DNA from 3 places in the Bradyrhizobium sp. RDI18 genome. Region 2 is predicted to be linked to each of the others. Evidence: riboswitches for the same ligand, from Rfam matches in the RefSeq annotation. Region 2 holds a riboswitch; each other region holds the start of a gene.

Region 1 (7,786 bases), 4.1 Mb from region 2:
AACCCGTAGTGCCGGTCGAACTCCATTAAACCCTCAATTCGAACCGCCGAACGCTGCCGCGTCGCGCCCCGCACGCTGCGAGCCGCTCCGATTGACAATATCATCAGTTTGTACTAATCATAAGTTATGACTGTTAATAGCGCCCAGTTGGCCTCCCTTGGCGACCCGACCCGCCGCGCGATATTCGAGCTAATCGCAGAGCACCCGCGCTCAGTCGCGGAGATTACCCGGCAGGTTTCGGTCTCGCAGTCGGCTGTTTCCCAGCACCTCAAGGTGCTGCGCGAAGCGCGCCTGGTTCGTTCCGAGCCGAAGGGTGCGAGCAATGTCTACCACATCGATCCACACGGGCTTGGCCAGATGCGTGCTTGGCTCGACCGGTTCTGGAGCAAAACGCTGGCGGCCTACAAGGTCGCCGTCGAGCAACCACCAGAGGAGTCACAATGAACGCTGACATATCAGTTGCGTCCGTGAAGCAGTCCGTCGTGGTCGAGGCGCCGATCGAGCGTGCATTCAAGGTCTTCACCGAGGACTTCGGCAGTTTCAAACCGCCTGAGCACAACATGCTCGCTGTCCCGATTGCCGAGACGGTGTTCGAGCCTCGGGTCGGCGGCTACCTCTATGATCGTGGTGTCGACGGCAGCGAGTGCCGCTGGGCGCGCGTGCTGGCCTACGAGCCGCCCGACCGGGTGCTCCTGAGCTGGGACATCAGCCCGCAATGGCAGATCGAGACCGATCCGGACAGGACCAGCGAGTGGGAAGTGCGCTTCACCGCCGAGACGGCTGACCGCACCCGCGTCGAGATCGAGCACCGGAATCTGGAGCGCCACGGCAAAGGCTGGGAGAGCGAGCGCGACGGAGTTGCCGGCGATCAGGGTTGGCCGCTGTACCTCAAGCGGTATGCCGACCTGTTGGCCCGCAAGGCCTGACGGCGGCATGCCAACCGGCTCGGAGCAGGGACCGTGAATCGGCCCGAAGACCGCGAGTGGTCGCCGGGCCGAGCTGGTCAGGCTGGTTCAGCATAGGATTTGCCATGCCATACTACGCTGCGATCGTCTCGTTGCTCACTGTGGCGTTCCATTTCTTCCTGGCCACGCGCGTCGCGGCGGAGAGCGCTTGAACCGGAGGCCCGATGAGCGAGACGGCAAAAGCCGCGTCCTGGTCATCGGCGGCACAAAAGGCACCGGGCTCCTGATCGCGCGCCTGCTGCATGAGCGGGGCTTCCATGTTCGGGTGCTGGCGCGCGATCCGGCGAGAGCCGCAGCCGAACTCGGCGCCTCCTTTGAGGTGATCGCCGGGGACCTCACCAAGGCGGACACGCTTGCCCCGGCGGTCGCAAAGGTTGACCACATCATCTTCACGGCAGGCGCGCCGAGCGGACGTTACGCGCCTGAAAGTCTCGTGAAGGCGACCGATTATCAGGGCGTGGTGGATACGCTCGCCGCTGCACGGCAAGCCGGGCTTGCGGGCCGCTTCGTCTATCTCAACTCGATTGGCATCGCGACGCCCTCCCTGGCAGGCGCCCTGCTCAACCTCCTCAAGAGGAACACGCTCGTCTGGCGCCGGCGCGTCGAGGAAGAAGTTCGTGCCAGCGGCCTGGACTATACGATCATACGCGTGGGCTTCCTTCTCGACCGCCCCGGCGGCGAGCACGCCGTCATTGTGGGTCAGGACGCCCTCGCGCTGGCGCCTCGCCACCGGATTGCCCGCACCGATGTCGCGGAGGCGTTTGTCGAAGCGATGCAGCATCCCAGCGCCTCGCGGGTGACGTTCGAAATCGTGTGGGGCAAGGGCCCGCGGCGGGAGAGTTGGAGCGCTCTGTTCGAGAAACTCAAGCCCGATCAGAGATCGCCGGCTACTCCATAGAAAGGATCGCCGCATCGAGTATGGAATCGGCGACCGCTGGCGTTCGCATTTCCAGAGAAGTGGCGCGCTCGGAGAGATTCTAACTCTCGTACTAAAGTATTAAGATATCAAGAGGTTTTCGTTGCAATTTCGTCCGAGGGACAAGTCGAGGGGCAAGAAGGAGCGGCGCCTCTGGATTTCACTCAAGGGCAACTGGGTAACCAGCTCAAATTCTATACTCGATTTGCACGTATTCCGATTGCCTGGCCTGGAGGTCACTCTCCGACCGCTAACTCCAGGCGGCCTCTCGGCCGAATGTCCCATCAGCCATGGCGCATGCGTTGGCTTCGATCTGAAGAGTTCGGCGTGGGGCTCTGCCAAGCCAATTACGAGCTGTGGTCTTTCGAATAAGCGTTTCCCCCAGAGTCACAAATACAGCCCCGCTGATTGCTTGCTGCTGGCTGTGTGATGTACGTACCCAGCGTTTACGCCCGGAGGGAACGGCGGTGAGCGGACATCGGCAAACGCCAATTCGATTGTTGTCAATTGGCTCTCGTAGAAGGATTTCCGGGCGCGAAATTGCCGTGGTCGGGCGGCAATATTGGAGCGGCCAGCGTCTCTGCCGCCGCAAGTGTTAGGAAATCTCAATCGCGCCCCGTAGTGCCAGCTCGCGGTCCAGACTTGAGCCGTCGTGTTGCCGCTCTCAAGCGCTGTATCTCTTCGTCCATCTTTTCAGCTTCCTCTTCAAGCCGCATCATCTTCGATTTTTTCGGCGCGTCATTGCGGCGCAGCTTCTCGAGGACCTTACCGACGGAGAGTTTATTTATTTCGGCCATCGTATCCTCCTCTGCACCACGCGGGCGCTTAAATGCAAGCTTGAGAGTCTTGTTCAGCTAGACCCGCCGGATTTAGTACGACGATATCGCGCTGAATGAGCCGGCGATGACGGACTAACTGAACGATCGGGAAGCGGACCTCTGACCTATGAGCTGACCGGCTCCGCAATCGTACTCACTAATTTGTCTGGTGATATTGTCCTATGGGACAGTGTGGGTTGTCGGTTTGTGGCGCGACCCCAGCCCGCTTGCTACCCGTCCACGGAGAGAACGACGGACCGGGGTGGCCACCAGACAAACCGTGGGGTTCGCCAGCAGAACACGATCGCACCGTCCGCGCTGCGCAGCGAAGGTTTTTTGATCCTGCAATTACGTGCTATTACCTGTGACGATAATGGGACTTTATTCTCATGGCGGTTTCTTACCTCAGGGTTTCAACCCTAAAGCAAGGGCGTTCTGGTCTCGGCATTGAGGCGCAGCGTGCCGCCTGCGCGCGCTTTGCCGATGTCGAGGGGGTCGAGATCACCGCCGAGTTCGTCGAGGTGGAGACGGGCAAGGGAGCGGACGCGCTTGATCGATGCCCGCAACTCGCCGCCGCGCTGGAGGCGGCTCGCAAGCTAAAATGCTCGATCGTCGTCGCTAAGCTCGACCGGCTGTCGCGTGACGTGCATTTCATCTCCGGCCTGATGTCGCGCAAGGTGCCGTTTGTCGTGGCTGAGCTGCCAGGGGCCGCCCCCTTCCTCTTGCACATCTACGCAGCTCTTGCAGAGCAGGAACGTCGCATGATCTCGGCTAGAACAAAAGCAGCGGCAGCGAAAGCCAGAGGTGTTAAGCTCGGTAGCCCGACTGCTGCCGCAACGAACAGGCAGGCCGCCGACCAGCACGCCGAGTCGTTGCGCGATATCGTCGAGCCGATCAAACACCTGTCGACCCGGAGGATCGCCGCCGCGCTCAACGAGCAAGGTGTCGAGACATCGCGAGGAGGTCGATGGCAGCCGATGACGGTTGCGCGCTTACTCGACCGCCTCGGCCTCAAGGCATGAACCTAGTTGGTTGTTTTCGCTGGCGTGAACAGTTTCTCGATGTGCATTGAATCTGGAAAAGCGCGTCCAGGTACCTTGGCTCGGCCCACCGGAGGGGAAAATTTCCGAGAGAAGCATGCTTATTTGAACAAATACCCCCGGCAAATCCGCCATTCCCCAAAACCCACCCCGGTTTTCGTATTATCGGTACGGGCAGTGGTGTATTCGCCTCAGGCGAACTCTGGCTCCGCGGTCGTTCCGAGCCCGCCTGAAAGCCGTTGGAAGTGAAGCAAAGCATTCATTTGCGCTACCATCCCGCGGAGGGAAAAATTTTCGGTTTGAGAACCGTTTTGCCACTGTTCTGTTCCTCACGTTGACACTACGAGTGCCTATGGTAGCGATGCCTTACATCCTGAGAGGGCCTGACGGCTCCGCCAACCAGCCTTAGACCGGCAACGGTGGCACGACGATGTGGCCCGCATGGGCAACAGTAGGTCGCCAGTCCTCCAGATGCGTGTGCCATTCTGGAGGATTGTTTATGCTGCAATCTCGACGTGGATTTCTAATCGGTGCCGGTGCTGTCCTGACGACGGCGTTCGTAAGGGATGCCCGTTCCTTCATTCACCGGACGAGTCAGCCTCTGTTGGCGTCACCTTCGCAGGTGGTCGACACCATGTATTGGCATGAGATTCCCGGCGAGGGCTATCAACTTACGCTTGGCCCGTGGAGGTTCGCGCCACCCCCGCCGACCTGGCGTCAATTCTTTATCCGCGAGGGCATTCCGCATCGGACCGACAATGAGGTGGAGAAGATCTGTTCCTCTCACTGCATTGAACCGGGGGATTTCGACAAGCCGGTCCAAAGGCGCTACTGGGAGGATTGGTTTGACATCACAGGCGGACCGCTCGCGAGGGCTTATCACCTGCTGAAAACAATTGATCTCGGCCCGGAGCGCGCCTCTGGGCGCGGACCGCTCCTCGAATTCAATGTAGGGTCCCATCCCGGCGACAACACCCATTACGTCAATGCGAAGGACATGCTTTCGCTGTCCCTTCTGCAGGCGCGGCTGATTGCTCTCAAGCTGCCGGTCAAGATCGTGGAAGGCGAGTAGTTCTTGATGTGGATCAAGGCCCGAATGAGACAGCGAACCGCAATCTTGATCGGTGAACATTAGCTCAGGGCACTCCAATGATAGAGTATGCCATTTTGATCGTCATGGTGGTCTTCGCCATTGGTTTTGCGTGGTTGTGGGTCATCGAGCAAAGGAAAAGGCAAAAGAGAAAAGCGCTTGAGCAAAAGGGGATCGAGCGATAGCCGAAGATCCCTCAACGCGGGCTCTCAACAGGGATGCTGCTCCCCTGACTCTCAGGCGACGCTGAGATGGCCAAGTGACTGACGCTAAGGATCAAGAAGCAGGTAGGGACGTTACGGACACCCACGGAGGGGAAAAATTTCGACGTGAAACAGCTTTTTTGTACAGGGCGACCTACCCACCGCGCGCGAGGTTATCGACCGGCTCGAGGGGCGCGCTGCTCAAACCGTCGAGTACGGCGACAAGCCCCTCGAGGAGTTGACCGACAGCTAGCTTCTCGAGATCGCGGCTGGCGCGTTGCGCGACAATGATCCGGTGCTTAGGGCACTGCCATCGCCTCTCAGCCTTCGCACGGGCCGCACAGAGCGACGTGAGGAGCGGCGCACAGGTACAACTACCGGCACGGGTACAGGTACAACTACCGGCACAGGTAAGTAATTCCACTGGCTCGACGAAATACAGAGCACTCCTCGCGTGACGGTCCAGCCGCTGGACGGGTTAGCCAAAAAGCACTGTCGGCTGGAACTTGATGCATCGCCGAGCGGTCTGAATTTCTGCCTCAGTCGCGCCCTTACTTCGAGCCCACGCCTCAGCAGCGGCGGCAGTGTATTTAGCGACATAATACCGGATGAGCGCGCAGGGAGCACGACGGACAGGTCCAATTGCTCCATTGGTGACGGCCGTGGATGTCGAAATCGCGACGCCTGAATGGATGAGACGATACGAAAGATTTCCTTCCGTTGGTAACTCTATCGTTCCCATCGTTCCACACGCGAATACGGCAGCCAAAACCGCATTCTTTGCTCTGAATTTCTTCATAGGACCTCCACGGTTATGGTTCACCATGCTCTTCAGGTCTGTACTATTGATCTATATCAATCGACCAATTTGCTCCGCTTGGCGTCCTTCTAAGAACGGTAAGCCTGTTTGTCCTGTTGACTTGGCGCGATGAAGGATACACCGAGCGAAGAACGCACCATCAGCATCGGACTTCGCGAACCACACCGATTTTGAGAAGGAGGCTTGCCTCATCCTCGACATTAACCTGAACGACGGATCGGGTATCGAACTGAGGCATCGTCTCAAAGCCGACGGGGTTTCCGTGCCGGTTATTCACATGACCGGGAACGAAAGCTCCGCAGTTCGCAAGGCTGCACTGGACTCTGGATGCGTCGCGTTTCTAACTAAGCCATTCTCAACGCACGAGCTGATTGAGCCGCTTAAGAAGGTTGCGGGGCACCCGCTGGGGACATGCTCTAACGCACTGTGAGGGCTGTCACGCCTTAGTCGCCGCTATGCCGCCGGCAATGTTACCCTGAAGACGGCTCCGTGCGGGATCGCGCTCGAAACAGACAATGCACCCTCGTGACGCTCGACAATCATCTTGCTAATGGCGAGTCCCAAACCCATACCAGTCGGTTTCGTCGTAACGAAGGCATCGAAGATAGTTTCAGTATTCTGCGGACTGATACCTGGGCCTGTATCTTCGACGGCGATTGCGACCCTGTTGTTGGCTTCTCGTTCTGTCCGCACAATCAGTTCCCGAGGCGCAACTTCTGAGGCCATTGCGTCGACCGCATTGTGTATTAAGTTCGCAACAACCTCTTGCAACTGACCTTTGTGACCGAGAACGGGCGGCAACTCGCTTGCCAACTCAGTTTTGATATTGAGACGGCCTCGCAATTCCGGTTTTAGCGTTTTCAGCACCTCAAGACCGAGGCTGTTTAGATCGACACGTTCCTTGGTCAGCTTCGCTTTTCCGAACAGGGTGCGAAGGTTGTTGAGGATTGCCTTGGCCTGCATGGAGCTCTCGACAATGCTCTCAATCGCTTCCGTGGAGTCGTCAATTTCTGGCGGCGTTGACTTAAGGTACATCAGCGCTGCCTCACTGTTCAGTAGAGCTGCTCCTATCGGCTGATTTAACTCGTGTGAGATCGAGGCGGCCATTGCTTCCATGCTCATGAGCTTGTTGTGTCGCTCGCGCTGCAGCAGAGCGTTCGACCGAGCTAGATGAACGTAAAGTAATGTCGTTTGTGCAAGCAGCACGATCAGGACGATACTCGAGGTAATGAGCGAAAACACGCGTCCCGCGTAAAAGCCAACACTAAACCGAACGGTCGGTAGCAGGCCGCTGAAGGCTAGTTCCCCAATGAACACTGCCGCCACCACAATGAGCCAAAGATCGAGCACCGAACGTCGGCGGAACACCAGAATGACAAGTCCCGCAGCGGTGATCAGGATGGTGAACCAGATTGGATAAATCACGAAGGGACTCATCCGGGATGCATCTAGAATGATGGGCGGTAGCAGCGCCTCGCCTCCTGTAGTTAGCCATGTAATTCCGCTCACCAACGCAACTACGGCAACCGCGCTCCAGCTGATTTCTCGCACAACATCGCTTTCGGCAGCGAGCCTGTGCTCCATGTCCTTGGACATTGCGTAGCCCAACAAGGCCGCCGCGAAGCCGATGTGCCAGAAGATGAAAAGCCATGATCCGGTCTGCAGGCCAGCAGCGAAGAGTCCAGTCGGGGAGAAAGCGCCCGAAAACGTGAGGGCATGAGGGATGACGATCAATGCCGTGAACAAATAACCGCTTGCCAATACTAGGAGCGAGCGCGAACGGGAAACTGAAAACTGGGCGTACAATAGAACGGCGGTAATAAGGTCAGTGATTAAAACAATCGCGTCGAGTGAGGGAAAGAATGCATTGAGCACCGCCGCCTGCTTGCCTGAAAACGGGGCCACTACCGCAAAAGCGACCAATGCTACCAACA
Region 2 (7,786 bases):
AAGAGGGTTCATGCCTGCCTCGGCCGCGCGCTGTCGAAATTCGTGCTCGATGCGGCCCGCCTCGATCAGGCGCAGCAGAACTAGGAACCGGCGTTAATGAGTTCTCACTGCCCTTTTCGTTTGTCGACATTGCTGACTGTCTTCGCCGCGGGCCTCGCGCTGTTGATTCCTGCCTCGGTGTTGCCGCTGCATGCCCAGACGCCTTCGCAACAAACCGGCCAGCAGGCGACGCTGTCCGATGGCGCCAAAGCCGAAAACGACCCGGAAAAGAAACCCTCGGCTGAAAGCGTTCCGCCGCTGGCTGCGCCGGCGGCTACTGGCAATCCGGCCGCGCAGAAGGGCGTCACCGGCAAAGCGATCGACAAGGTGAAGGAAGTCGCGAAATCGGCCGGCGACATCTTCAGCCGCGTTCCCTGCCTGCCGCCGAAGGGCGCTTCCAAAGCGATGGGATCGCTGCCGCGTGTCGCGAACAAGCTCGTCGCGGGGCAGCCAGTGGTGATCGTCGCTTTCGGATCGTCATCGACCCAGGGGTACGGCTCCAGTTCACCGGAATTCACTTATCCGAACCGGCTCGCGGCGCAGCTACGTCGCAAATATCCGACGGCCGACATCTCCGTCGTCAATGCCGGCAAGGGCGGCGAGGACGCGCCGGAAATGATGAAGCGGCTGCAGACCTCCGTGATCGACTTGCATCCGGATCTGGTGATCTGGCAGGTCGGCACCAATGCGGTGCTGCGCAACCTCGATCCTGCCGAGACCGTCAAGCTCATCGACGAAGGCATCGCACGCATTCAGGCTGCGGGCTCCGACGTCGTGCTGATCGATCCGCAATATTCGCCGCGGGTCAACGAGCACGCCGAAAGCGCCGGCAAGATGATGAAGCTGCTGAACAAGACGGCCGAGCTTCGCAAGGTCGGCGTCTTCCCGCGCTTCGCGGTGATGAAGGACTGGCACGAGCGGCAGGCGATTCCGATCGAGAATTTCGTGATCGCCGACGGCCTGCACATGAGCGATTGGGGCTATGCCTGCTTCGCCCAACTGCTCGGCGACGACATCATCAAGTCGGTCGGCCAGATCAAGCTCGGCGTCGCCGTGCCGTCGGACGTGCGAGCCTATCGGCCGATGTAGCCGAAGCACGATCCGCGCCGTCGTCCCTGCGAACGCAGGGGACCCATACGCCGCAGCCCCGGCGATTAGAAGCGGTGGTTGGTTGACGCCTTGCTTAACTCACCGCACCCTGTGGTTATGGGTCCCTGCGTTCGCAGGGACGACGCCTGTTGTGTGGCTACGCGCGTAGCGAGCTCACGCCTTCTCCAGCGCCTGCGCAAAGTCCTCGATCAGATCATCCGCATGCTCGAGCCCGGCCGAGAAGCGGATAAAGCCTTCGCTGATGCCGAGCTCGGCGCGCGCCTCCGGCGTCAGCCGTTGATGCGTCGTGGTCGCAGGATGGGTGACGAGGCTCTTGCTGTCGCCGAGATTGTTGGAGATGCGCGAGATCTGCAACGCATTGAGGACCCGGAAGGCGGCCGCCTTGCCGCCCTTGACCTCGAAGCCGATCAGCGTCGAGCCGCCGCGCATTTGCTTCTTCACCAGCTCCGCCTGCGGATGATCGGCGCGGCCAGGATAGATCAATCGCGCAATCTTCGGATGGCTTGCCAACGCCTCGGCGATTTTCGCCGCGTTGTCGGTCTGCGCCCGTACCCGCACGCCCAGCGTCTCCAGTCCCTTGAGCAGGACCCACGCGTTGAAGGGCGAGAGCGATGGCCCGGTCTGGCGCATGAAGTTGTGAATGTGCTCTGCGATGAAGGCTTCGGACGAGAGAATAATGCCGCCGAGGCAGCGCCCTTGACCGTCGATATGTTTGGTTGCGGAGTAGACCACGACATCGGCGCCGAGCGAAAGCGGGCTCTGCCAGATCGGCGTGGCAAAAACGTTATCGACGACCAGCCGTGCGCCGCCCTTGTGCGCGATCTCGGCAATCGCCGGAATATCGAGCACATCCAGCGTCGGGTTGGTCGGGCTCTCCAGGAAGAAGGTCTTGGTGTTGGGCCGCAATGCGCGCTGCCATTGGGCGAGATCGAGGCCGTCGACCAGCGTCGTTTCGATCCCGTAGCGCGGCAGGAGGTCCTGCACGACGTAAAGGCACGAGCCGAACAGGGCTTTCGAGGCCACCACATGATCGCCGGCCCTGAGCGGTGCGAGGATCGCGGTCGTCACCGCGGCCATGCCGGTGGCGGTGGAGCGAGCAGCTTCCGCGCCTTCGAGCTCGATCATTCGGCGCTCGAACATTGAAATCGTAGGATTGGAATAGCGCGAATAGATAAAGCCGGGATCCTCGCCCTTGAAGCGCGCCTCGCACTGCTCCGCGCTGTCGTAGACATAGCCTTGGGTGAGGAACAGCGCTTCCGACGTCTCGCCGAATTGCGAGCGCAGCGTGCCGCCATGGACGAGGCGGGTTTCGGGACGAAAACGCTTGGTAGAACCAACTTCAGACATGTGACCTCCGTCGTGACCACCGGAAAATGGTCACAAAAAACCGGCCTGGAAGAATTTCCACAGGCCGGGATCACACGTGTCCCCGGCCTGTTTAGCTACTTATTTAACGTGGCTGCAAGCCGGCCGGCTCAAATCACCACGGGATAAGTCATGCTGATATTCGCTTGCGCCCTTTCAGTCAAGGCAGCCATCGGATAACCCCTAAAAGCCCATATTTACGAGGTTTGGATGATATTTGGGCATCCAGGGCCACCTCAGAGGACCGCGCCGTGTCGTTCACGCTTCCGCCCGACGGTAACGGAATTCTACCCGACCGCATGATCGCGGCGATGGCGGATGCGGGCCTCATCTTGCCGGCCTATCCCTTTGTCGAGAGCCAGATCCAGCCCGCAAGCCTCGATTTGCGCCTCGGCGACGTTGCCTATCGGGTACGCGCGAGCTTCCTGCCTGGGCCGGGCGCGACCGTTGCCGAGCGCATCGACGAACTGAAGCTGCATGAAATAAATCTCTCCGACGGCGCGGTGCTGGAGACCAATTGCGTCTACATCGTGCCGCTCCTGGAAAGCCTGGCGCTGCCGCCGGAGATCGTGGCCGCCGCCAATCCGAAGAGCTCGACCGGACGGCTCGACGTCTTCACCCGCGTGATTGCCGACGGCACCCGTCGCTTCGATATGATCGGCGCGGGCTATCACGGCCCGCTCTATGCCGAGATCAGCCCGAAGACGTTTCCGGTGCTGCTGCGCGAGGGCTCGCGGCTATCACAAGTGCGCTTCCGCACCGGCGACGCCATCCTCAATGCCGACGAGCTCGACGCGCTGCATGGCGCCGAGCGCCTGGTCGATATCGATGACGCCGATCTCGCCAATGGCGTGGCGCTGTCGGTCGATCTCTCCGGCGAGAACACAGGCGGATTCGTCGGCTACCGCGCCAAGCGCCATACTGGTGTGGTCGATATCGACCGTCGCGGCGGCTATGCGGTCGACGAATTCTGGGAGCCGATCCCGGCTCGATCAGACGGCAGCCTCATCCTCGATCCCGGCGAGTTCTACATCCTGGCCTCGAAGGAGGCCGTGCAGGTGCCGCCGGATTACGCCGCCGAAATGGTGCCGTTCGATCCCCTGGTCGGCGAATTCCGCGTGCACTACGCCGGATTCTTCGATCCCGGCTTCGGCTATGCCGGTGCCGGCGGGCAGGGCGCGCGCGCCGTGCTCGAGGTGCGCTCGCGCGAGGTGCCGTTCATCCTCGAACACGGCCAGATCGTCGGCCGTCTGGTCTACGAGAAAATGCTGTCACGGCCCGATGCGATGTACGGCCAGCGCATCGGTTCGAACTATCAGGCGCAGGGCTTGAAGCTCTCCAAGCATTTCCGGGTCTGACCGCTTGCGCGGATCGCACCTCAGTCACGGACATCAGAGATGAACTCGCCGATCTGCGCAATCGCCTGACGGGCTTCAGGCAACACTGGCACGAACAATTGCCAGACGTGCGGCATGCGCCGCCAGATCTCGAGTTTGCTGCGCGGATTGTGCGACTGCAGCTTCTCCGCCATGCGGACAGCGTCGTCCCTGAGAATTTCATCGCTGCCGACCTGAATAAGCACCGGCGGCAATCCGGCGGGATCGCCGTAGAGCGGCGAAGCATAGGGCGTACGCGGATCGGCTCCGCCGAGATAGAGCTTCGCCAGGTCGGGGAGATCCTCGACATTCAGCATCGGATCGGCCGCTGCATTCGTCTTCAGCGAAGCGCCGGTCAGGGCAAGGTCAGTCCAGGGCGACAAGGCGACGGCCGCGGCCGGAAGCAGCTTGCCATCGTCACGCAGCCTCAACAGCAGGCCCAGCGCCAAGCCGCCGCCGGCGGAATCTCCCACCACGAACAATTGACGGACGTCGGGGGCATTGCCGGCAAGCCAACGATAGCTCTCGACCGCATCCTCAAGCGCCGCCGGAAAGACATGCTCGGGAGCCAACCGGTATTCGAGCGCCCAGACGCGGGCTTGCAAAGCGTCGGCAATCCGCCAGAGGAAGTGCCGGTAATGGACCGGTGCGCCGGAAACATAGGCGCCGCCATGGAGATAGAGCACGTTACGCTCGGGCCGGGATGCCGGCATGGTAACCCGGTGAAATCGCACCCGGCCGGCCTCGATCTCGACCGTTGCGCTCCGGGCGGGCGGATGCGGCACAAACCGTTCCATCGCACGCATGTTCCGCCGCCATGCCTCGACATCGAGACTTCCGCCGCGCCGCTTGAGCAGCATGCGAATACCAATGCGCAAAAGTTCGGCTCGCAGGCTCATGGCGGCCCTTGCGTCAGGCCCGGAACGGCACGGCTGTGGGCATGCGCGGGCGGTCGGTAGGCTCCTGCACGATAAGACCGTCCTCGATCTCGACGATGCGATCGGCGTAGGGGACCACGCGCGGATCGTGGGTAACGACCAGCACCGCCCGCTCACGCTCATGGGCGGTATCGGCGAGAATACGCATGATGCTTTGGCCGTTTTTTCCATCCAGTGCTCCGGTCGGCTCATCGGCAAGAACGACGGAAGGGTTTGCGACGAGAGCCCGCGCGATCGCGACCCTTTGCTGCTCGCCGCCGCTGAGCCCGCCCGGCAAACTGTTCACCTTTTGCTCGAGCCCGACCATTGCAAGGGCGTCCCGCGACTTCTGCGCAGCGCGCCTGCCGTGCTCGCCACGAATATCCAGCGCCAATTGCACGTTCTGGGTCGCGGTCAGCGTCGGGAACAAATGATAGGACTGGAATACGAAACCAACATGCTCGCGCCGAATCCTGGCGAGCGCTTCCTTGTCGGCGTCGGCTGTCGGCGTCCCGCATACGGTGACGCTGCCCGAACTCGGCGTCAGCATGCATCCGAGGACCAACAGCAGCGTGGTCTTGCCGCTGCCCGAGGGGCCCATCAGCAACGTCAGCTCGCCCCGCCGCAGCGCGAGATCGATGCCTCGCAATGCGTGCACCTCGCCGGCGCCGCGACCCAGCGTCTTCTCGACCGACTTGGCTTCGACGACATGGTCATTCATCGCATGAACACCGTGGCTGGATCGATACGAACGACACGGATGATTGCCCCAATGCCGGATGCTACGCACATCACCACCGTCAGCGCGAACAACGCCGCCATCAGCCATGGCGTGATGACAATCGGCAACGCGCTCTTGGCGGTCATCTGGACGACGATCGAGCCGATCCCGGCGGCGATCGCAAATCCGATCACGGCGTTGATGAGTGCCTGATAGATGATCACGGTGTAGATATAGGCGTTCGAGGAACCCATCGCGCGGAGGGTGGCGAACTCATTCAGATGATCCTTGGTGCTGGAGTAAAGCGTCTGCGCGACGATCACGGTGCCGACGATCACTCCGAGCAATGCGCCGGCAAACAGCGCGGCTCCGGCCCCCGTGCCAAACAGCCAGAACGACCGGCTGCGGCTTCGGAAATCGTCCGACGTGAGAACCTCTGCATCGCCAACCTCCGCGCGAATGGCGCTGAGCGCCTTCTCCCGATCGGCATCGCTTTTCAGCCGAACCAGAACGCTGCTGGCGCGATCACGCGGCGTTCCGGTGTAGTTGCGCGCGTTTTTCAAGTCCACAAACACGTACGGCGTCGTAGCGAACGAGCGGATTCCGTCGGTGACCGCGACCACGCGCACCTTGCGGCCACGGATTTCTGCCGTCGAGCCGACGCCGCTGACACCAAGCCGGTCAAAATAGGAGCGGTCGACCGCAACGTTCGCCCCTTGCGTCAACGCCTGCACGTTGCCGTCCACGACGTTGAACGGTTGCAGGCTGCCGTCGCGCAGGTCGGCGCTCACAATGAAGACCGGCGTCACCTCGCCGCGCTCCAGGCGCCAGTCCGAGAAGCCGATCACGAGCGGGACGGCCCAGCTAACGCCCTCCATGGTTGCGACGCGATCGCGCAGCTTGACGTCGAGCAGCGAAGGATCCTCGAAGCATTTGGCGCCCTTGGGCAGGATCCACAAATCGGCCGAGGCATTGTCGATCATGGTCGTGACCATTCGGCCGAACCCGAGGAACAGGCCCATCTGGATCATGACGAGGACGACCGAGAAGACGATTCCGACCATGGTCGCGACGAAGCGAAGCCGATCGTGGAACAGGTTGCGGGACGCAAGTGTCAGTACCAGCGACATGTCGGCATCCGTTATCGCGGTTGATTGGCGATGGCTCTCTCGTCTCGTGGCTCGGAATGGCGCGAAATGAGAACTCTCACGCCGATTTTTATTCCGGCGCTTGCAGCCAGACTTGCGGCGAGCGCGGCGGTAAAAACGATCGTCGCCTTGCCGATCGCGTTGAGATCGACATCAAGCAACGCGTATTGCAGCCACACGACCACGGCGTAATGCAGCAGATAGATGCTGTAGGCATTGCTGGACAGGCTATCGAGCAGGCGGTCGCGCGATTGCAGCAGCCGAAGGCTGATCGCGAGCAGACACAGAGCGGCGGCCGCGGAAGCAACTGGAAACGCCAGCGCCGAAGCCAGTCGAAAGAGCGGCGCGCTCGCCTGCCACTCCGGCATGGTCAGCGATGTGAGCCCGCCCCATAGGGACATGCTAGCGATGGCGGCCGCAAGCCAGGCCAGCCAATGACGTGCAAGCGGACCATCGGGACGCAGTATGCTGTGCTCGGGGCCGTGGCTGCCAATCGCAAATCCGGCGAAGAAATAGACCACGTAGTGCAGCGGCCGGCTGAGCTGAAATGAAAATGGGCCGAGAAAAGTCCACTCCCACGGTGTGAAGGCCATCGCCAGCGGCACATAGGCCAGCGCAGAGAGCGCCGCCAGCCCAATGAAGAACACTAGCGGGCGATCGGCAACGCGGGCGACGAGTGCGCTCAATGCCCGAAGCCAATGCGGGGCGAACGCGTGGACGGCGGCTGCAACGGCGCCCAGCAGAAAGATCTGCCACAAAAACCATTGCGGCCCGGCAGGCCACATCGGAAGCGCGCGCCAGTGTTGCCAAAAGGTGCTGAAGGAGGGATCGGCCGCGGTCAACCGATAGGACGCGAAGTAGGTGAGAGGGCTGAGAACGCCGACGGCAAAAACGAACGGCAGGCCGATCCGCCACGAGCGCTCCAAGGTGTAGGTGCGAGGCCCCTTGCGGCCGAGGCTGGACGGCGTGAACAGACCGGCCAGCAAAAACATCAGCGACATCAGGCTGACATCCTGCCACGCGCAGAACAGGTCGAAGCCGAACCAGCGCTGGTTATCGAGGATTGGGAATGCAATCCAGCGATAGGGCGGTGCGTCGAACGGAAAGGGA
Region 3 (7,786 bases), 1.4 Mb from region 2:
CCTGCATGCGTGCAGCCCTGCGCTCCCAGCGCGACATCCTGAGAGCATGGCGATGGTGACGATATGCGTAATGATGCTTGACGTGATGACCGGCGTGATAAGCGCGAGCGTGTCGCCCTGCGCCGTGATTTGGTTTTGCTGAAGCTGGAGAGACAAATACGAAGATGGAAGCCGAACATAGTGCCAACGCGACGAAACGAAGCGACCGGCGAAACGCAAACAACTGACTCATACTTGAACCTCTAACACTCCCACACTTTGCGTTCGTCTACGAACGAACGCGGCCGGCGTTTTGTGTTGCGGGATGTGACGAGAGGAAGATTTTATGTGGCGGCGAGGAAACAATTTCGGGGTGATTCCGCGACAATTCGATGGCGAAAATGAACCTTTCCTGCCGCATTGCAGCCCCGAAAATTAATTGCAATTTTGTGGGTTAGCTGCGCAATGAAGTTACGAAATAACAAGAAAATCGAGAGGAATCCGAAATGCCCTATGCCGTCGCCAAGGATCGCGTGCGTCTCTATTTCGAGGAGGCCGGAAGCGGGACGCCGATCATCTTCCTGCACGAGTTCGCTGCCGACCACACCAATTGGGAGCCGCAGATGCGCTACTTCTCGCGCGGCCATCGTTGCATCGCCTATTCGGCGCGCGGCTATACGCCTTCCGACGTGCCGCCCTCGGCCGAAGTCTACACCTACGAGTATTTCTACACCGACGCGCTCGCCGTGCTCGATCACCTCGGCATTGCCAAAGCGCATTTCGTCGGCCTGTCGATGGGCTCCTATTCCTCGCTGCAGGTTGGCCTCAATGCGCCGGAGCGCGCGCTGTCGATGACGCTCGCCGCCGTCGGCGCCGGCTCGTCACTCGAACAGCTCGACGCCTTCCGCGCGCAATGCGTCGCCAATGCCGAGCAATATGAGGCGATCGGATCGGTTGAAGTCGCCAAGGTGACGCGTGAGGCGCCGAGCCGGATTCCGTTTTTGCTGAAGGACCCGCGCGGCCACGCCGATTTCTACGCCGCGCTGGCGCGTCATGATGCCAGGGGCTCGGCCAACACCATGCGCAGCTTTCAAGGCGCACGACCGTCGATCTACACCATGAACGATGCGATCCGACGCGTGCCGACGCCGGCGCTGATCCTGTGCGGCGACGAGGACGACAATTGTATTGAACCGAGCCTGTTCCTGAAGCGGCATTTGCCGGCCGCAGGGCTTTCGTTCTTCCCGAAGTCGGGCCACGTGCTCAATCTGGAAGAGCCGGCGCTGTTCAACGAGATGGTGGAGCGGTTCATCGCGCTGGCGGAAGCCGGGCGATGGCCGGCGCGCGATCCGCGGTCGATGGTGGCGGCGGTGGTGTGAGCCGCTGCGGTCCCTATTTCCCCTTCCCGCCCCTGCTCAGCAAAAACACGCCCTGCTCGCCGAACATGTTCCAGACCCACCAGGGCAGGTTCAGCGGCACGGGGCGGCCGTAGAGATCGAGCGCCACTGCGCGCTCCATCTTGACGTTGATCTCGTCGCAGAGCTGGACGAAATCCTTGATCGTGCAGAAATGGATGTTCGGCGTGTCGTACCAGGTCGCCGGGAGGTTTTCGGTACGCGGCATGTGGCCGCCGACGAGCAGTTGCAGCCGCATCTTCCAGAAGCCGAAATTCGGGAACGACACGATCGCGCGCCGGCCGATGCGCAGCAGGTTTTCCAGGACCGGTTTCGGCTGCCGCGTCGCCTGCAGCGTCTGCGACAGGATGACGTAATCGAAAGCGTCGTCGGGATAATTGACGAGGTCGGTGTCGGCGTCGCCCTGCACCACGGCGAGGCCCTTGGCGACGCAGCGGTTGACGCCCTCGCGCGACAGCTCGATGCCGCGGCCATCGATGCCCCGGCTCTCCAGGAGCTGCAGTAATTCGCCGTCGCCGCAGCCGACGTCGAGCACTTTTGAGCCGGCCGCAATCATCTCGGCGACGAGGAGATGATCGGTGCGATATTTACCGGTGCGATCGGGCGCTATGCCGCCGAGCGGCAACGCTTGCTCCTGAAGGGCCATATCAACCGCCTGTACCGTCAAGGCCGCGCGCCTTGCCCGCGGATTCCAGGAAGGCGCGAGAAATGTCGAAGAACTCGGGCACGTCGAGCAGGAAGGCATCGTGGCCGCGGTCGGTCTCGATCTCGGCGAACGACACCCGCGCGCTGGAGGCGTTCAGCGCATGCACCAGCGCGCGCGATTCCGAGGTCGGAAACAGCCAGTCGGAGGTGAACGACACTACGCAGAAGCGGGTCTTGATGCCGCGAAACGCTTCCGCCAGCACGCCGTTATGGTCGGCGGCGATATCGAAATAGTCCATCGCCCGCGTCAGATAGAGATAGCTGTTGGCATCGAAGCGCTCGACAAAGGAAGAGCCCTGATAGCGCAGATAGCTTTCGACCTGGAAATCCGCATCGAACGAAAACGTCGGCAGTTCGCGATCCTGCATCCGCCGCCCGAACTTGCGATGCAGCGCGGCGTCGGAAAGATAGGTGATGTGCCCTGCCATCCGCGCCACCGCCAGTCCGCGATGCGGATGCGTGCTGCGCTCGAAATAGCGCCCATGATGCCAGTCCGGATCAGCCATCACGGCCTGCCGGCCGAGTTCGTGAAATGCGATATTTTGCGCCGAATGGCGCGTCGAGCAGGCGACCGGCAGCGCCGAAAACACCCGTTCCGGATAGGCTGCCGTCCATTGCAGCACCTGCATGCCGCCCATCGATCCGCCGATCACGCATAACAATGTTTGGATGCCCAGCCGGTCGAGCAACATGGCCTGCGCGCGGACCATGTCGGGGATGGTGATGATCGGAAAATCCAGTCCCCACGCCTTGCCGGTCGCCGGGTTGGTCGAGGCCGGACCGGTCGATCCCATGCAACCGCCGATCACGTTCGAACAGAGGATGAAATATCTGTCGGTATCGAGCGGGCGCCCCGGACCGACCATGATTTCCCACCAGCCGGCCTTGCCGGTCAGAGGATGCACGTTGGCGACATGCTGATCCAGCGTCAGCGCGTGGCAGATAAGGATCGCGTTGGAGCGGTCGGCGTTCAACTCGCCATAGGTCTGGTACGCGATCTGGAATGGCGCGAGATCGATGCCGCAATCGAGCCTCAAGGGCTGCTCGATGCCGAATTTGGCCACCGGCGAGGTCGGATGATCGGCCTCGTGGGCGCGGTCCTCGCTGTGAATCGACGGACTGGGTACCGACTGCAATGGTGTCATCCCGACCTTCCTCCTCGCGGAGGTCCTTACAGACAGAAATCAGGCCGTAAAAAACCCGGCCTGAACGAAAGGTTCGGCCGGGATCAATCTGTCCCCGGCCTGTTTAGCGAGTTGTTTAACGTGGCTGCAAGCCGGCCGGCTCAAATGACCACGGAATGGAACAAAGCTAGTCCGAAGCAGGTCCCCCGTCAAGGCAGCCGTATGGTTAACCCTGCGGCGATCATGGCGGACCTGACGTTTCTCTTTGCTTTCGACGGCCGTCTTTTCTAATCAATGCCCTTGCTGGGTGGTGATTTCAGACCGATCCGGCGCTGAAGGTTTTAACATGTCCAAGGCACCCCCGGCTCCGCCCTCGCTGCAGGAATTGCGCAAGGAGATCGACGCGATCGACGAGCAGGTCCATCGCCTCTTGATGGCGCGCGGCGACATCATCGACCGGCTGATCCAGGTGAAGCAGACCCAGGAGGTGGGGTCGGCGTTCCGGCCCGCGCGCGAGGCCAGCATGATGCGCAGCCTGGTCGAGCGCCATCGCGGCATCCTGCCGCTCGATACCATCGAGAGCATCTGGCGCGTCATCATCTCGACCTTTACTTACGTCCAGGCGCCGTTCTCGGTGCATGCGGACGTCTCGGTCGGTGAGCCCGCGATGCGGGATTCGGCGCGGTTTCACTTCGGCTTTGTCGTGCCCTATGTCGGCCATTTCAGCGCACAGGCCGCGGTTGAAGCCGTGGCGAAATCGAAGGGCGATCTGGCGCTGGTCTCGGCGGTCTCGAGCCGCACGCCGTGGTGGAGCGCGCTGGAAGCCGAAGGCGCGCCAAAAATCATTGCCCGGCTGCCGTTCCTCGAACGCGCCGATCATCCGGCCGCGCTGCCGGTGTTCGTGATCTCGCGCGTGGCCGATGATGCCATGGTGACGGAGGTGCAGATGTGGAGCGTCCGCGTCTCGGGGTGGAACGCCGATATCGCCCGCGCGCTCGCCCCGCTCGCCGAAATCGTCGCCGTGCCCGATACCGCTTTCGACGGCGCGGCGCTTTTGGTATCGGATGCCGGCACCGGGTTCGAAAAGATCAAGACCGCCCTGATCCAGGCCGGCGCCTCGGTGCGCTCGTCGGCTCTCGTCGGCAGCCACGCAACACGCTATACGGTGCCCCCGAACGGGTCGGCGAAGCCTTAAACGCTGCCCGAAATTCCGGAGTTGAAGATGAACCGCCCCGTGCCGAATCCCGGCATTCTCGATATTGCGCCCTACACGCCCGGCAAGAGCCCGGTGCCGGAGCCGGGCCGCAAGGTGTTCAAGCTGTCGGCCAACGAGACCCCGTTCGGGCCGTCGCCGAAGGCGATCGAAGTCTACAAGGACGTGGCTGATCATCTGGAGGATTATCCGGAAGGAACCTCGCGCGTGCTGCGCGAAGCGATCGGCCGCGCCTACGGGCTCGATCCCAACCGCATCATCTGCGGCGCCGGCTCGGACGAAATCCTCAACCTTTTGGCGCACACCTATCTCAGCCAGGGCGATGAGGCGATCTCGACCGCCCACGGCTTCCTGGTCTATCCGATCGCGACGATGGCGAACGGCGCCAAGAACGTTGTCGCGCCCGAGACCAATTTCACCGCCGACGTCGACGCCATTCTCGCGCGCGTGACGCCGCGCACGAAACTGGTATGGCTCGCCAACCTGAACAACCCGACCGGCACCTACGTGCCGTTCGACGAGGTCAAGCGGTTGCGCGCCGGCCTGCCGCCGCATGTGCTGCTGGTGCTCGACGCTGCGTACTCCGACTACGTGTCGCGCAACGATTACGAGCTCGGACTGGAGCTGGTGGCCACCACCGAAAACACCGTAATGACGCACACCTTCTCCAAGATCCACGGGCTGGCGGCCCTGCGTGTCGGCTGGATGTTCGGCCCGGCGCACATCATCGATGCCGTCAACCGCATCCGAGGTCCCTTCAACGTCTCGACGCCGGCGATGCTGGCGGCGGTCGCCGCGATCGAGGACACCGCGCACATACAGAAGTCGAAGGCATTCACCGAAGAGTGGCGCAACTGGCTGACGGAGGAAATCGGCAAACTCGGACTGAAGGTTACGCCGAGCGTCGCCAACTTCGTGCTGATCCACTTCCCGACCGAGAAGGGCAAGACCTCGGCTGATGCGGACGCGTTCCTCACCAAACGCGGCCTGGTGCTGCGGGCACTCAACAATTATGGCCTGCCGCACGCGCTACGCATGACCATCGGCACCGAAGAGGCCAACCGTCTCGTCGTCGATGCCTTGCGCGACTTCATGGCGGCCAAGTGAGTACGGTACCGATCTTCCGACGCGTCGCGCTGATCGGCTTCGGCCTGATCGGCGGCTCGATCGCGCGCGCGGTGCGGGCCCAGGGGCTTGCGAGCGAAATCGTCACCACCGCGCGTTCGGGGAAGACGCGCGCGCGGGTTACCGAGCTCGGCATCGTCGATCGCGTGCTGGAGACCAACGCGGAGGCCGTCAACGACGCCGACCTCGTGATCCTCTGCATCCCCGTTGGCGCCTGCGGGCAGGTGGCGCAGGAGATCGCGCCGTTCCTGAAAGCGGGCGCGATCGTTTCCGACGCCGGCTCGGTGAAGGGCGCCATCGTCCGCGAAATGGCGCCGCATTTGCCGGGCCATGTTCACTTCGTTCCGGCACATCCGGTCGCCGGCACCGAGCATTCGGGTCCTGATTCCGGCTTCGCCGAACTGTTCATCAACCGCTGGTGCATTCTCACCCCGCCCGAGGGCACCGACCCCATGGCGGTCGAAACGCTGCGCGCGTTCTGGGCCGGCATGGGCGCCAAGGTCGAGACCATGACGCCTGATCATCACGACCTGGTGCTGGCGATCACCAGCCATTTGCCGCATCTGATCGCCTACACCATCGTCGGCACCGCAGACGAGCTGGCGCAGGTCACGTCATCGGAAGTGATCAAATTCTCGGCCGGCGGCTTTCGCGACTTCACCCGCATCGCGGCGTCGGACCCGACGATGTGGCGCGACGTGTTCTTGAACAACAAGGAGGCCGTGCTGGAAATGCTCGGCACCTTCAACGAGGACCTTTCAAAGCTCACCCGCGCCATCCGCCGGGGCGACGGCGAGGCGCTGTTCGAGCATTTCACCCGCACCCGCGCCATCCGCCGCGGCATCGTCGAGATCGGCCAGGATTCCGCCGCGCCCGATTTCGGCCGCCCGCATCCGCCGCTGAAGAAGACGGAGTGAGGCACGGCTTCGGCGCGCCCTCGCGGCCGTCATTGCGAGCGCAGCGAAGCAATCCATCTTTCCGAACATCGACGACCAAAGTGGGCAACCGGCACGCCTGCTAATCTCCGGAACTTTGGGCTGTTCCGGGAGTTATGAATTTTGCGGGATTGCGCGATTTTGCTTTCGGCTCAACACACACATGTGCCGTCTGTCGTCGCAAACGGCGGCATCGCAGGAGGCTCTCATGAGCATCAAGCGAATCCTGGTTCCACTTCCCGGCTCAGCGAGTCACACCGGTCAAATTGAAACGGCATTGTCTGCCGCGAAGGCGTTGGGGGCTCACGTCCAGGCACTGTTCATCAGTGAGCCGCCGCCGGTCACGCGTGGCGGCCTAACGGCCACCGAAATGGGACGAACGGCGACCGTCGCATTGGCAAACCGGCACGCCGAGGAACGGGAGCGAGCAGCGCGGGATGCGCGTGAGGTTTTTGCGCAGGCCTGCGCGGCAGTCGGCATCCCGATGCTATCGGTGAGCGACGAGCCCGGCAGCCCGCTTGCAGCATCCTGGCGCGAAGCCGAGGGATCGTATGTGGAAATTGCGGTGCAACGTGCCGCTGCCTTTGACCTGATGGTCGCCGCAAGCGCCACCGTGATGGAATCGCTGATGGCCATTGCCGAGCAATCGCTGCTGCGGACCCGTCGCCCCGTGCTGTTGGCGGCGGCTAGCCTGCAGAGTGATCTGACCGGCAGCGTGATGATTGCCTGGGACGAGAGTCCGGAATGCTGGCACGCAGTCTCGGCTGCCATACCGTTCATGCAACTCGCCAAATCAGTGCAGGTCATAAGCGTTGATCGGGACGCCAGCAATCGCCAAGCCTCGCAGGCGGAGGTGCTTGCCTATTTGCGCTGTCATGGCATCGCTGCGACCGCGCAGGTGGTTGCACCGCGGAATTGCGCTCAGTGGGCGATACGCTGCTCGCGGCCGGGGCAGAGCATGAAGCCGGCCTGCTGGTCATGGGCGCCTATTCCCACAGCCGCCTGCGCGAAATGGTTCTGGGCGGGGCCACGCGCCACATCCTTAAGAACGCTTCGGCACGCCCCGTTCTCTTGGCGCATTAGCCCTCGTCAGAGCGCAATCGCAGCTTAGGTTGCCGCCGACGCCAACGCTATGGCCTCACTCGCCGAAGGCGGGTGGGGCCGTGCCGGATTTCGGCCGCCCGCATCCGCCGCTGAAGAAGACGGAGTGAGGCGCGGCTTAGGCGATTGCGCTCCGTTCTCACGGCCGTCATTGCGAGCGCAGCGAAGCAATCCATCTTTCCCCGTGCG

Evidence for each region. A riboswitch is a leader RNA that binds a small molecule or an ion and turns the genes downstream of it on or off. The one in region 2 is predicted to bind S-adenosylmethionine.
Region 1: another riboswitch for S-adenosylmethionine. It lies ahead of ACFXS9_RS16740 (hypothetical protein); the one in region 2 lies ahead of ACFXS9_RS36715 (O-succinylhomoserine sulfhydrylase).
Region 3: another riboswitch for S-adenosylmethionine. It lies ahead of ACFXS9_RS29765 (homoserine O-acetyltransferase); the one in region 2 lies ahead of ACFXS9_RS36715 (O-succinylhomoserine sulfhydrylase).

What each region holds. Positions count from the first base shown of each region.
Region 1 is NZ_JBICRN010000008.1:1,610,512-1,618,297, reverse strand. It holds gene ACFXS9_RS16765 (ArsR/SmtB family transcription factor) at 127-444, shown strand; gene ACFXS9_RS16760 (SRPBCC family protein) at 441-926, shown strand; gene ACFXS9_RS16755 (SDR family oxidoreductase) at 1,114-1,863, shown strand; gene ACFXS9_RS16750 (hypothetical protein) at 2,487-2,678, opposite strand; gene ACFXS9_RS16745 (recombinase family protein) at 3,089-3,721, shown strand; SAM-I-IV-variant riboswitch at 4,103-4,202, shown strand; gene ACFXS9_RS16740 (hypothetical protein) at 4,362-4,811, shown strand; gene ACFXS9_RS16735 (response regulator transcription factor) at 5,968-6,282, shown strand; gene ACFXS9_RS16730 (MASE4 domain-containing protein) at 6,306-7,786, opposite strand, start outside.
Region 2 is NZ_JBICRN010000008.1:5,728,474-5,736,259, forward strand. It holds gene ACFXS9_RS36705 (SGNH/GDSL hydrolase family protein) at 1-84, shown strand, start outside; gene ACFXS9_RS36710 (SGNH/GDSL hydrolase family protein) at 130-1,128, shown strand; gene ACFXS9_RS36715 (O-succinylhomoserine sulfhydrylase) at 1,303-2,496, opposite strand; SAM riboswitch at 2,567-2,646, opposite strand; gene ACFXS9_RS36720 (2'-deoxycytidine 5'-triphosphate deaminase) at 2,766-3,872, shown strand; gene ACFXS9_RS36725 (alpha/beta hydrolase) at 3,893-4,789, opposite strand; gene ACFXS9_RS36730 (ABC transporter ATP-binding protein) at 4,803-5,528, opposite strand; gene ACFXS9_RS36735 (ABC transporter permease) at 5,525-6,658, opposite strand; gene ACFXS9_RS36740 (acyltransferase) at 6,670-7,786, opposite strand, start outside.
Region 3 is NZ_JBICRN010000008.1:4,289,873-4,297,658, forward strand. It holds gene ACFXS9_RS29755 (alpha/beta fold hydrolase) at 486-1,358, shown strand; gene metW (methionine biosynthesis protein MetW) at 1,372-2,040, opposite strand; gene ACFXS9_RS29765 (homoserine O-acetyltransferase) at 2,042-3,244, opposite strand; SAM riboswitch at 3,327-3,406, opposite strand; gene ACFXS9_RS29770 (chorismate mutase) at 3,570-4,418, shown strand; gene ACFXS9_RS29775 (pyridoxal phosphate-dependent aminotransferase) at 4,446-5,543, shown strand; gene ACFXS9_RS29780 (prephenate/arogenate dehydrogenase family protein) at 5,540-6,478, shown strand; gene ACFXS9_RS29785 (hypothetical protein) at 6,705-7,607, shown strand.